Regions from separate parts of the Janthinobacterium sp. GL_088 genome, predicted to be linked through region 3. Evidence: predicted binding sites of a transcription regulator. Region 3 holds the regulator's gene; each other region holds the start of a gene.
What was found. The regulator sigma-54, encoded in region 3, starts transcription at its own class of promoters, with help from an activator protein. The targets are predictions, from matches to a motif close to TGGCANGNAANCTGCTTT.
Positions count from the first base shown of each region.

Region 1: the regulator sigma-54 is predicted to act here: its motif matches at 1,769-1,786, upstream of urtA (urea ABC transporter substrate-binding protein).
Region 2: the regulator sigma-54 is predicted to act here: its motif matches at 1,570-1,587, upstream of AC3IQ7_RS20780 (EDSAP-1 family PEP-CTERM protein).

Region 1 covers NZ_CM174453.1:4,543,498-4,547,722, forward strand. Annotated here, with positions in the region: gene urtB (urea ABC transporter permease subunit UrtB) at 1-392, opposite strand, end outside; gene urtA (urea ABC transporter substrate-binding protein) at 462-1,715, opposite strand; gene AC3IQ7_RS20285 (DUF4349 domain-containing protein) at 1,903-2,691, opposite strand; gene AC3IQ7_RS20290 (transglutaminase-like domain-containing protein) at 2,708-3,307, opposite strand; gene AC3IQ7_RS20295 (DUF2760 domain-containing protein) at 3,573-4,154, shown strand; gene AC3IQ7_RS20300 (Hsp70 family protein) at 4,151-4,225, shown strand, end outside.
Region 2 covers NZ_CM174453.1:4,676,211-4,680,435, reverse strand. Annotated here, with positions in the region: gene AC3IQ7_RS20785 (EDSAP-1 family PEP-CTERM protein) at 1-405, opposite strand, end outside; gene AC3IQ7_RS20780 (EDSAP-1 family PEP-CTERM protein) at 513-1,496, opposite strand; gene AC3IQ7_RS20775 (glycosyltransferase) at 1,685-2,917, opposite strand; gene AC3IQ7_RS20770 (hypothetical protein) at 3,053-3,226, shown strand; gene AC3IQ7_RS20765 (hypothetical protein) at 3,461-3,598, shown strand; gene AC3IQ7_RS20760 (hypothetical protein) at 3,728-4,096, shown strand; gene AC3IQ7_RS20755 (acyl-CoA thioesterase) at 4,186-4,225, shown strand, end outside.
Region 3 covers NZ_CM174453.1:803,489-807,713, reverse strand. Annotated here, with positions in the region: gene rapZ (RNase adapter RapZ) at 1-336, shown strand, start outside; gene AC3IQ7_RS03590 (3-hydroxyisobutyryl-CoA hydrolase) at 337-1,422, opposite strand; gene hpf (ribosome hibernation-promoting factor, HPF/YfiA family) at 1,558-1,920, opposite strand; gene AC3IQ7_RS03580 (RNA polymerase factor sigma-54) at 1,990-3,468, opposite strand; gene lptB (LPS export ABC transporter ATP-binding protein) at 3,473-4,225, opposite strand, start outside.

The sequences.
Region 1 (4,225 bases), 2.7 Mb from region 3:
GCGGCTGCCAGGCGCGTGGCCCGCTCCGGCGCCAGCAGCTGCAAGCCCGACAAGGCCCCCGCCACGGCCGAGCGCAAGCGGTTGTTGACCATCACGCCATCGATGCCGTCCGGCAACGGCACGTTCTTGCCGCTTGCCGGGTCATATGCCTGCTCGCCATCGACGATATACACCGTGCCGTCGGGTGCGGCATACAGGGCATCGCCCTGCAAGGCTTGCAGCACACGGTCGGCCTCGGGCGTGGCCAGGGCGGCGATCTGCGCGACGGCGGCGACCCTGGCATCGGGGTCGTCGCCGGCCAGCGGTTTGAGCAAGGATGGATCGATGGCGGCCTGGGCCATGGATGACAGGCACAGGCAGGCGAAGACCAGCTGCGATGTGAATAGCCTCATTGATATCCCGGAAAAGCGTTGATGGTCGGCACCACCGGACGCATTGCCCGATGGCGCTGGCGTGGCTCTTTACAGCTTTTGCTTGCCCTCATTGCCCTTGATGAACGGGCTCCACGGCTGGGCGCGTATCGGTTCCTTGGTTTTCCACACGACATTGAATTGCCCATCAGCCTTGATCTCGCCGATCATCACGGGCTTGTGTAAGTGGTGATTCGTGGCATCCATGGTCAGGGTAAAGCCGGATGGCGCCTTGACGCTCTGGCCCGCCATGGCGGCGATCACCTTGTCCGTGTCCGTCGATTTCGCCTTTTCCACGGCTTGCGCCCACATGTGGATGCCGACATAGGTCGCTTCCATCGGGTCGTTCGTCACGACCGAACCCGCGTTCGGCAGCTTTTGCGCCACGGCATAGGCCTTCCACTGCTTGATGAAGGCCGTATTCACGGGATTCTTGACGGATTCAAAGTAATTCCATGCCGCCAGGTGGCCAAGCAAGGGCTTGGTATCGATGCCGCGCAACTCTTCCTCGCCGACGGAAAACGCGACGACAGGCACGTCCGTGGCCTTCAGGCCGGCATTGCCCAGTTCCTTGTAGAACGGCACGTTGGAGTCGCCATTGATGGTGGAAATGACGGCCGTCTTGCCGCCCGTGGAAAACTTCTTGATGTTGGCGACGATGGTTTGATAATCGGCATGGCCGAACGGCGTGTAGACCTCGCTGATATCGCTATCCTTGACGCCCTTGCTTTTCAGGAAGGCGCGCAGGATCTTGTTGGTGGTGCGCGGATACACGTAATCCGTGCCCAGCAGCACGAAGCGCTTGGCGCCGCCACCATCCTTGCTCATCAGGTATTCCACGGCCGGGATCGCCTGCTGGTTGGGCGCGGCGCCCGTGTAAAACACGTTCTTTTCCAGCTCCTCGCCCTCGTATTGCACCGGGTAAAACAGCAGGCTGTTGAGTTCCTTAAACACAGGCAACACCGACTTGCGCGACACGGACGTCCAGCAGCCGAACACGACTGCTACTTTATCCTGCGTCACCAGCTGGCGCGCTTTTTCCGCGAACAAAGGCCAGTTCGATGCCGGATCGACGACGACGGCTTCCAGCTTCTTGCCCAGCACGCCGCCCTTGGCATTGATCTCGGCGATCGTCATCAAAGCCACGTCTTTCAGCGACGTTTCGGAAATGGCCATGGTGCCCGACAGGGAGTGCAAAATGCCCACCTTGATCGTATCGGCGGCAAAGGCTGCCTGCATGTAAGTGGACGTGGCCAGGGCCAGTGCGCCGGCGGCGGCCGCTTTCAGGATGATGCGTCGTGACATGGGGACTCCTGTGATGGGTTCGTGGGGGGTCGAGCTAAGCCTGCGATGTTGTTAAAGCAGAATGCATGCCAGCGCCAACAGGCGTCCAGCATGGTGCACGCCGCTGTCGCCGCACGAAAAAAAACCTGGCTGCACAAGGACTGTGCAGCCAGGTTTCAAATTGCCGTAAAACAGTGCGCCGAGGAAGTTAATCCTTGCGCGGCACGCCTCTCAAGCGGCGCCAGCCCTTGCGTCCCAGCGGGAACAGCAGCACGAAAGCGATCAGCCACGGCAGGATATAGGCCATGGCCGTGATGGCGTTGGCCACGCCTTCCGACAGGTTTTCCGTGAAATTGCCCAGCGCGCGCTTGACGGGGCGCCAGAACGATTGCTTGCCTTCGGCACTGACGACGACGTTCAGCAAGTCCGTATCGATGCGCTGCATCAACAGCGCGTTGGCCGCCGTCGCCTGCTCCAGTTCCACTTGCACGGTGGCCAGTTCCTTGGTCACCTTGATCAGGGCGTCGACGTTAGCTCCCGAGCGCTTTTCCAGGTCTTGCAATTGCGCCTGGTACTGCTTGAGCATTTCCAGGCGTTTCTTGCTGTCGAGCACGGGACGCCCCAGGTCTTCCACCTTGGTGCCCTGGCTGGTGACGTCGCCTTCGGCCGCGACCAGCGCGACGAGCTTCTTGATGCCGGCAGGCTTGGCCCGCATGCTGATGCGCGCATGCACGTAGCGGCCGCTGTCGACGCTGGAATCGAGCAGCAGACAGCCGTTTTCCGTGTCGGCCTTGCAGGCGGCGACCACTTTTTCATACAGGGGCCGCACTTGCGCCTCATTCGTATCGACGCTGACATTATGTTCATAGGCAAGAAACTCGCTGCCCTTTTCCTTGCCATCGAGGCGCGCGGCGCTCGATTGTCCGCCGCTCTCGCCCTTGCTGCCGCAACCGGCCAGCAGCATCAGGCCGATCAAGCCAATACAGATTTTTTTCATGGTTTCTTTCTTTGGATTATTTTTGTAGAGGCAACAATTCGATATCGGGCAAGTGCGCCGCCACGTCCTGCACGGTGGCATAGACGGTCAGGGACGCCACCACCTGCGGCAACGGCGCCGGCCAGATTTCCGGCAAGTCGCGTTCCTCGAGCGCCAGCACGGGAAAGGCCAGCTGCTCGCGCGGTGGCGTGAAGGCGGCCGCGACACCGGGCTTGTTGCCGCGCGCATCGATGCGGTACCAGCCGAAGTCTTGCAGATACACGGCATTCAAGCCGTGCAGGCAAAACGGCGGCCCCGCTTCGCCGACAGCCAGGCGCTGGTAGCACAGGCCGGCAGGAATGCCGTTGGCGCGCAGCAGCGCGGCCAGCAAATGGCTCTTCGCATAACAGTATCCCGTGCCATGCTGCAAGACGTCGGAAGCGCGGCAGGTGACGGGATTGCGCTGGTAGTCCCAGCTGTGGGCGATCTCGTCGCGCACGAAGGCAAAGCATCGGGCCGCGATGGCGGCGTCGCCCACCGCGCCTGCCGCCAATGCGGCCGCCCTGGCGCGCACGGCTGGATGGTCGCTGTCGATATACAGGCTGCTGGCTAGATAGATGGAAAAGTCGGTAGACATGGCATCCAGGTCATGCAAAAAGATAATGCGCGATTCTAGTCGAAACAGCATGAAATCGAGCGTTTCCTTGCGCAGGAACAAAGAAAATCCACGCGTCAGGCTCTCTGCGCGGGGGGCGGCGACTTTGGCGCCGGCCCGGTAGCTGGTATCATGCGGGCAAACGCAACCGGCCACATAGACCCGGCACAAGCACTACCCTGCGAAGCGGCCCCGCCACCGGGCGCGCCGCCGACGCCTCCCTACAGATCAGAGAAACGAGTTCCCTATGAGCACTTCATCGTCCCACCCATCGTTCTGGCGCCGTATCCCGCTGGCTTTCGGCGCCTTCTTCAGCACCCTGTCGGACGCCGCCTATGCGGCCCGCGTGGAAAAGCTGTCCCTGCCCGAGGCTGCACCCGTCGCTCCCGTGGCCCCGGCGCCTGCTCCCGTGCCGACGCCAGCCGCCGCGCCCGTCATCTTGAAAGAAGCGACGCCCGATGCCGCCCTGCAATTGCTGGCACTGCTGCAACGCGAAGCGCGATTGATCGACTTTACCCAGGAAAACCTGGGCAGCCATGCCGATGCCGACATCGGCGCGGCCGCCCGCGTCGTGCATGAGGGCTGCGCCAAGGTCATGCGCGAGTATTTCACCATCGACGCCGTGCGTCAGGAAGCCGAGGGCAGCCGCATCGTACTGCAGGAAGGTTTTGACAGCGCGCAAGTACGCCTGACGGGCAACGTGGTCGGTTCGGCGCCATTTACGGGTACCCTCAGCCATCGCGGCTGGCGCGCGTCCAGCGTGCGCCTGCCGAAACTGAGCGAACAGCACGACGCCGCCATCCTGGCACCGGCCGAGGTGGAGCTGTGAACGATCAAACTAATCCCAGCCCGCGCTACGCCATCGGCATCGACCTGGGCACCACCCACAGCGCCCTGTCG
Region 2 (4,225 bases), 2.6 Mb from region 3:
GAAGGTTTCCGCCGCATTCACGGTATGCGTGCTGGTCGAGCCCGGTGGAAAGGGGGGGATTTGCGAGGTGACGATTTGCGCCTCGCCGCGCGCATACGAGGCATTGCCCATGCCTTGCCGGGTAAAGTCGTTTTCTCCCTTGCTCACGGCGCCGCGTTTCGCTTGTGGCGCATCGATTTCGTTGCTGCCGCCATTGATGATGCTGCTGCCATTGAGCGTGGCGGTGGTGCGCGACAGGTCGATGTTGCTGAGCAAGGTGGTGGAGCCGGAGGGATTGCTGATGACCAGGCCAAAGACACTGGTGTACGAATAGCCGTAGGCGGCGGCGCTGGCAGTGCCGCTGCTGGCCAGCAACAGCAAGGCCAGCAGGGCCGTTGGCAGCCGGGTGCATAAAAAGGTAGTCATGAAAATCCTCATCTCCTGGTCGGCCGCGTTGTAAGGAAAACCGACAGGCTTGCCACATAAAAAAGGCGAGGACACGCCCTCGCCTGTGAAGCCCCCCTGTGGCCTGGTCAGGCGGCAACTTTGCGGCGGCGGGCATAGCCGAGGCCAGCCAGACCCAGCCCCAGCAAGGCGAGGGTGCCCGGTTCCGGTGTCGCTTGCTGTTTCACCAGATCCACGCTTTCCACCGCATTCAGGGTCAGGGTGTAATTACCAGTCGCTAGAGCATTGCTGACGGAGGCGAAGTGGCCGCCGCAAGCCGTGCCCACGCCCGTGCCCGTGGGCGTGCCGCAACCGCTGGGGTCATACGTAAACAGGTTGCCGCGCGTCAGGAAGTTAGTCGCCAAACCTGTGTTCAGGTTGGCCGCATCGGCCGATTCCGTGCCACCGAAAATGCCGGAGCCGATGACGCCATCAGGTGTCCAGTTGAAGACGGTCGCGCCGGTCGAGTCGGTGATGGTGATGGTCATCACCAGGTTGGCCGTCGCGGTGGAAAGCTGGCCCACTGTGCTTTGCAGGAAGACTTGCATGAATGGCGACGAGAAGAAGTCAAAGCTCAGCGTTGCCGTGGGCGAACCGACGACGAAGTTGACGGAGAAGCCCGTGGTCGAGCCGTTGCGCCCGGATGCATCGGCCGTGCCGGAAGGACCGTCCAGGTGGGCCTCGGCCACGTTCACCGCTTGCGTGGAGGTGGAGCCGGGCGGGAACGAGGGGAACTGCGTGCTGACGATCTGCGCATCGCCGCGCGAGTAGTTGCCCGCGGCACCTTGTTGTGTGAAATTATTCTCGCCCTTGGTCACGGCGCCGACGGCGGCGCGGGGCGAGTCGAGCAGGCCGGGGCCGCCATTGATGACGCTGACGCCATTCAGGGTGGCCGTGGCGCGCGAGATCGTGGTGCTGTTCAGGGCGGTGATGGAACCCGTGGCGGCGGCGATCTGCAGGCCGTAGATGTTGTTGTAGGCATAGCCGTAGGCACCCGCCTGTGCGCTACCGGCGACGCACAGCATTGCCAGTGCCGCTGCGGCCGGGAGCAGTTTCAGTTTCGAGAGTTTCATTGTAGTCACCTCGTGGTTGAGTGAGTCTGGAAGTCTTGCCTGAGTCCTGTCGGCAGGTGCTCATGGCCAGACTTAAGCGACTTCCATGCCAACGCATGAGGTTCTTTTGAAATCAAGGACTTGGCGTGCTTTTGTTGACGTGCTGCAGGTACTGCCGGACGTGCTGTAAGAAAAACCGACGCCGCCCGTCAAGGCTGGCTGCCTTGCGGCAACGGACCCAGCAAGGCGTGCAGATGGGGCAGCAGGCGTTGCGCGGGCACATAGTCGCGCATGGCCGTGGCCAGTTGACGCGCCGCCAGCCTGGCCCGGCCATCGTCGAGCATGCGCGTGGCGGCATGGCGCAGGGTGGTTTCCTGGAAGCGGTCGGCGCGCAGCAGCAGGCCGGCGCCGGCCCCCGCGATGCCGTGCATGTTGAGGAATTGATCGAGGTTGCCGGCGATGCCGATGACGGGCACGCCCGCCGTCAGTGCCTGCTGGCTGGTGGGGCTGCCGCCGTTGCAGATCACCAGGCTGGCGCGCCGGGCCGCCGCGTCGCCCGGCAGAAATGGCGCGACATAGGCATTCGGCGGCACGGCATCGATGCGGATGGTGCCGGCTGTGGCTGCCAGCACGGTGACGGGCAGGGGCGCCAGCGCGCGCAGCACGCGCGGCAGCAATTGCCCCTGGCCGGAACTGCCCAGGGTGACATAGATGATGGGCCGTCCGCTGCTCAGTTCCGGGCGCTGCCACCAGTCCGGCAAGTCGAGCGGCGGGGCCCAGATGATGGCGCCCAGGTAGTCGTGCGTGGGCGGCATGGCATGCGGCGGGAACAGTTGCGGAATATCCGCATACAAGGTGCGGTCGGCATCCGTATAGATGCGCCGCAGGTCGCTGCCCAAGGATGGCAGGCCGTGATTGCGGCGCACGCGATTCAGGGGCACGGCATGCGCGGCGAAGGCCAGCGGGCGGATCAGGCGGAACATCGGATCGGCCAGCCAGATGGGCAGCATGCCTGTCAGGGGCAGGCTGGGCACCGTGTAGTGCTGGCGCACCCAGGGACTCCAGTAGGCATTGCTGACGGTAATGTAGGGAATGCGCTGCAGGCGCGCGCTGACGGACAGCGACAGGCGGAAGTCGCCGATCACGAGATCGGGCTGGACGGCATTGAGCAGGTGCAAGTCGTCTTCCACATACGCGTGCAGGGTGCTTTCCGTGTAGACAGGCTTGCCCTGGGCCAGTGCCTGCAGGAATTGCAGCGATGAAATACTGTCGATGCGCCAGCGCCGGAAGGGGGCGTGCTTGAAACAAAAGTCATAGCCGTCGGCGCAGGCAAAATGCACCTCATACTCGTTCTCGTCCAGACCCTGGGCCAGGCTCAGGGGGCGGCCGACGTGGGCCAGGGTCACTGCCTCGGCCATGAAGAGGATTTTCTTGCGCGCCATGGGGATCGCTTGCACTCGCAGGAGAGATACCTGCCAAGTTGGAGTGGCGCCACGCCGTTTAGTTCCCGCAGATGCCGTCACTGGCGGGCGCCAGGATTTGGCCGCATCGGCTACAGTGGGGGCAAAGGAGGCCACATGCAAACACCAGCCCGTCATGCCCTGTTGCGTGCACACAGCACGCCCGAACCCGATATGCCGCCACCGCCGGAAGGCGATCCCGTCACGCCGCCGCCGGAAACGCCGCCCCACATCGACCCCGTGCCGGTCGAGGAGCCGACGCCGCCGCCACCGCCCGTGAAAATGCATTGACCGGGCACGCTGCGCTCCGTCATGGCGGTTGCGGGGGAGGCGCACGCCGCGTTTATTTCCGATCGGAAATGGACTGCGCGGTGGTCGCCGGCGCTACGCCATTTAAACAACAAAAACGTCAATAAATGTTGCCGAGTGGATACAAATCAAGCCCTAACTGTCGAGTGTCATGCGGCCGTCACGATTCTGTTCTTATAATGAGACATCATAAAAATTCTTGTACAGGAGACCATCGTGGGCAATTCCTTGCATAACAAAATCTACCTGGGCCGGCGCCCTGTGATCACCAGCAAAAACCTTGTGGCGCTGGCCCTGGCGGGCGCCGTGGCGGGTTGCGGCCTCGCATGGCTGCTGCTGCGCAGCTACAAATAACGCTCATCACGCCCGTGTTTCCGCTGCCTGGCCGCTTGGCGGGCGGCGGTAGATTCACGTTGCCTGTTGCCGATGCGCAGCGGGGCGCGTACCATGGGGGCCGAACACCTGGCCTTTTATGGAAAAGTAATGAAGAACGAGAAATTAACAACCGATGAATATGAAGCGCTGGAGCAAGTTGCACGCGGCATCAAGACCGAGCGCCCCAGCGCTTGCGTTGCCCGCAATGCCAAGCGCCTGTCCGGCCTGAAGCTGCTCAGCTATGCACGCGATGGCCGTCTGTCCATCACCGAAAAGGCGCAACAACTGCTGTTCCTGCGCCGCTGCATCATGGGGCTGCGCGCCGTCGCTACCGATCCGCTGACCAAGCTGGAGTCGGACGTGGCCTATTTCCTGGGCAAGAAAGCCCACATCGTGGCGCGCGCCGACGGCGAGGGGCACGACATTTCCGACAAGGGCCGCGAATCGCTGGCCGACATCGACACCCTGGGACTGTAACAAGCTGTCCTTGCCACCGGCCCCTGGGGCCGGTTTTCACATCTTCCCTCACTTTTAATTTCCCCTTGGAGAACACTTTGGACAGCGCGATGAACTGGTCGGCCCACGAACTGACGATGACGGTCCTGA
Region 3 (4,225 bases):
TTCAAGCTGGGCGTGCCGCTGGACGCCGATTTCGTCTTCGACGTGCGGGCCTTGCCAAATCCCTATTACGACCTGGCCCTGCGTCCCCTCGACGGACGCGACGCGCCCGTGATCGCCTTCCTCGATGCGCAGCCGAGCGCGCTGGAACTGCTGGCCGATATCCGCACCTTCATCGAGAAATGGTTGCCGTCATTCAAGTCCGACAACCGCAGCTACCTGACGGTGGCCCTGGGTTGCACGGGCGGCCAGCACCGCTCCGTGTACATGGCGGAACGGCTGGCGCAGTATTTCGGCCCGAACGAAAGAGTCGTGCTGCGCCATCGCGAGCGCGCTTGATTAGTCGAGGTGGCGCAGCGGATGCGCTTGCGCCGGCCAGACGGGGACAAAGAAGCGCGCCACCATGGCCGTGTCGACGTCGTCCAGGCTGGCAGGATTCCAACGGGGCGCATTGTCCTTGTCGACCACCAGCGCGCGCACGCCTTCGAGCACTTCGCCATGCTCGAAATTATGGCGCACCACCGTGCGCTCCAGGCGCAGGCAATCGGCCACGCCCAGGTGAACGCCCCGCTGCAGCAATTCCAGGGTGACCGACATCATCAAGGGCGAACGCAAACGCATGGCCGCCAGCGCCCTGGCGGCGAACGCACAGTCGTCCTGCGCCAGCGAGGCCATGATGGTCGCCACCGAACCCGCACTGAAATGACGGTCCAGCGCCGCACGCGCCGTGGCCAGCGGAGATACCCCCGCCTCGGCCTGGAACGGTGCCGCCAGCGCCTTGATGGCTACCGGCAAGGCCTCGCCCGGAGTCGAGTCGAACAGGGCCAGCAGCGCCCCCATCTGCGCCTCGGGCAGGTAGACATCGGCCAGGCCCGTGTACAGGGCATCGGCCGCGTTGATCGTCAGGCCCGTCAAGCCCAGATACAGGCCCAGCTGGCCGGCCAGGCGGGACAGGAAATAACTGCCGCCCACGTCAGGGAACAGGCCGATATTGACTTCCGGCATGGCCATGCGCGTGCGGCCCGTCACGATGCGCAGGCGATTGCCGGGCCCGGCTTGCGCCACGCCCATGCCGCCGCCCATCACCACGCCATCCATCACGGCAATATACGGTTTCGGATAGAAATGAATCACATGATTTAACACGTATTCTTCCGTAAAGAAATCTTCCAGCAGGGCGCTGCCGCCTTGCGGCGTGGCCAGGCCCGCATCGTAAAAGAAACGGATGTCGCCGCCGGCGCACAGGGCTTTTTCGCTGCTGGAACGGATCACGACGGCGTCCACGTGCGGATCATCGCGCCAGGCCAGCAAGGTCGCACTCAGGGCGCGCACCATCTCCAGCGACAGGGAATTCAAGGCTTTCGGACGGTCGAGCACGATGTGCCCGGTGCGGTTGCGGATGGAGGTCTGGACGAAGTCGCTCATGGCAGGCAGGAAAGAAGTGAAAGTGCAAACATTCTAGCGCCTGCGCGGGGAAGATTGCGTTCAACAGGTCCAGGCGCAAAAAAGGGCGCAAGATGTGCGCCCTTAGTTGATCACAACTGCTGGAAGCGGGTGGCCTTAGACGGCGACGACGGCTTCTTCCTCGGAGTTGTCTGGCAGATGCTTGATCGCCTCTTTACCGTGCCCTTGCACTTTGGTTTTGTATTTCATCACTTGCCTATCGAGCTTGTCGATCAGGGTATCGATCGCGGCGTACAGGTCGTGCGCCAAGCTTTCCACATAGACAGTCTTGCCACTCAAACGCAGGTTGACTTCAGCCTTTTGACGTTTTTCTTTCTCTTTGAGGTTATCCACGGTCAGAATCACGGCGATATCGATGACTTGATCGAAATGACGTTTCACGCGCTCCAGCTTCGTTTGTACGTATTCACGGATGGCTGGTGTCACTTCGAGATGATGTCCGCTGATGGTGAGATTCATACACACTCCTAAAGATGATCGGGTTCGTGCGGTCCATCCTATCCGGCCCGCAGAGGAACCGAAAAAAACTTACAAACACTTACGCAGGCTCACTGGCGGAATTTTCAACGCTTCCCGGTATTTGGCAACAGTACGTCGCGCAATCACCATGCCTTGTTCCCCCAGCATGTCCGCAATCTTACTGTCGGATAAAGGATTTTTAGGGTCTTCTGCTCCTGTCAGTTGCACGATCAATGCCCGTATCGCCGTCGATGACGCTTCGCCCCCCGCTTCGGTGGCGACGTGGCTACCAAAGAAATATTTCAACTCGAACATGCCGTGCGGGGTCAGCATGTACTTTTGAGTTGTTACCCGCGAGATAGTACTCTCGTGTAAACCCAGTGTATCAGCTATTTCACGGAGCACAAGGGGGCGCATGGCAACGGCCCCATGCGAGAAAAAGTTCTTTTGTCTTTCTACTATCGCCTGTGCCACGCGCAGGATCGTGTCGAAGCGCTGGCGCATATTCTTGATCAGCCACTTGGCTTCCTGCAACTGTGCGCCCATGGCGCCCTCGCCCTTGCCCTGCTTGAGCAAGTTGGCGTACATGGCGTTGACACGCAGGCGCGGCATGACGTCGTTGTTCAGGGTCACTTGCCAGCCATTGCGCGCGCGCTTGACGACGACGTCGGGCACCACGTAATCGGAGACGTCCGAGGCGAATACGGCGCCCGGATGCGGATTGCACTGGCGAATCACCGTCTGCGCCTCGCGCAAGTCTTCATCGTCGCAATCGAGGGCTTTTTTCAGCTTGTTGAAATCGCGCTGGGCAAACCAGGCCAGGTGCTTTTCGACGATGACGAGGGCCATGCGCCGCGTCACCATGGCGATGTGCGGCAAGCGCTTGATTTGCAGCGCCAGGCATTCGGACGCATTGCGCGCGCCCACGCCGGGCGGATCGAAACTTTGCAGCAGCGACAAAGCCGTGCGCATCTCGTCGGTGTCGATTTCCAGCTCTTCCGGCAGGCGTGCCAGGATGTCGTCGAGCGACTCTTCCAGGTAGCCATTGTCGTCGAGCGCGTCGATGATCAGCTCGACCAGCGCGCGATCGCGCAATTCCAGCACCGTCACGCGCATCTGCTCCATCAGGTGCTCGCGCAGGGTGCAGTGATGGGCCTCCAGTTGCGGACGCGAATCTTCATCGTCGGGCGCCTTGCCCCGGCTCGCCTCGCTCCAGTCGCTGTCGCCGCCCTCGGCGGCGGCCGGGCTGTCGCCCGCCTCGCCATCAAAGGTTTCCGCTTCGGCCGGCGCGGCGGGCGCGTCCTGGCCTGGCGGCTGGGGTGGCGCTTCGGCCGGCGCTGCCGTGGAACTCAAGGCCCCGTCGGACAGCAGGCGCAGCGAACGGTCGAGCGGATCGTCGAGGCGTTCAAGCAAGGGATTATCCGTCAGCAATTGCTCTAATTCCTGGTGCAATTCCAGGGTAGACAATTGCAACAGGCGTATCGATTGCTGCAACTGCGGCGTCAGTGCCAGGTGCTGCGAAGTGCGCAGCTGCAATGATTGTTTCATTGGCTTACATGCGGAAGTGTTCGCCCAGATAGACCCGGCGTACCGACTCGTTCGCGATGATGTCGTCGGGGCGTCCCGACGCCAGCACCGAACCCTGGTTGATGATGTAGGCACGGTCGCAAATACCCAGCGTCTCGCGCACATTATGATCGGTGATCAGCACGCCGATATTGCGCTCCTTCAAGAAACGCACGATGCGCTGGATCTCGATCACGGCGATCGGATCGACGCCGGCGAACGGCTCGTCGAGCAGCACGAAACGGGGATCGGTGGCCAGCGCACGGGCAATTTCCACGCGGCGGCGTTCGCCACCGGACAGCGACAGCGCCTGGTTCTCGCGCAGCTTTTCAATCTGCAAGTCAGCCAGCAATTTATCCAGCCGCTCCTCGATCTCGGCCTTCGTCAGCGGACGGCCTTCGACGGTCTGGATTTCCAGCACGGCGCGGATATTGTCTTCCACCGTCAGCTTGCGGAAGACGGATGCTTCCTGCGGCAGGTAGGACAGGCCCATCTGCGCGCGGCGGTGGATCGGCAGGCTGGAAATGTCCACGCCGCTGATATCGATGCTGCCGCCATCGGACGGCACCAGGCCGACGATCATGTAGAACGATGTGGTCTTGCCGGCGCCGTTCGGGCCCAGCAAACCCACCACTTCGCCGCATTCGACTTGCAGCGAAACATCATGCACGACTTGCCGCTTGCCATAGGTTTTTTGCAGACCGCGAACGATCAGGGTGCTGCCGCAACGTGTATTGTC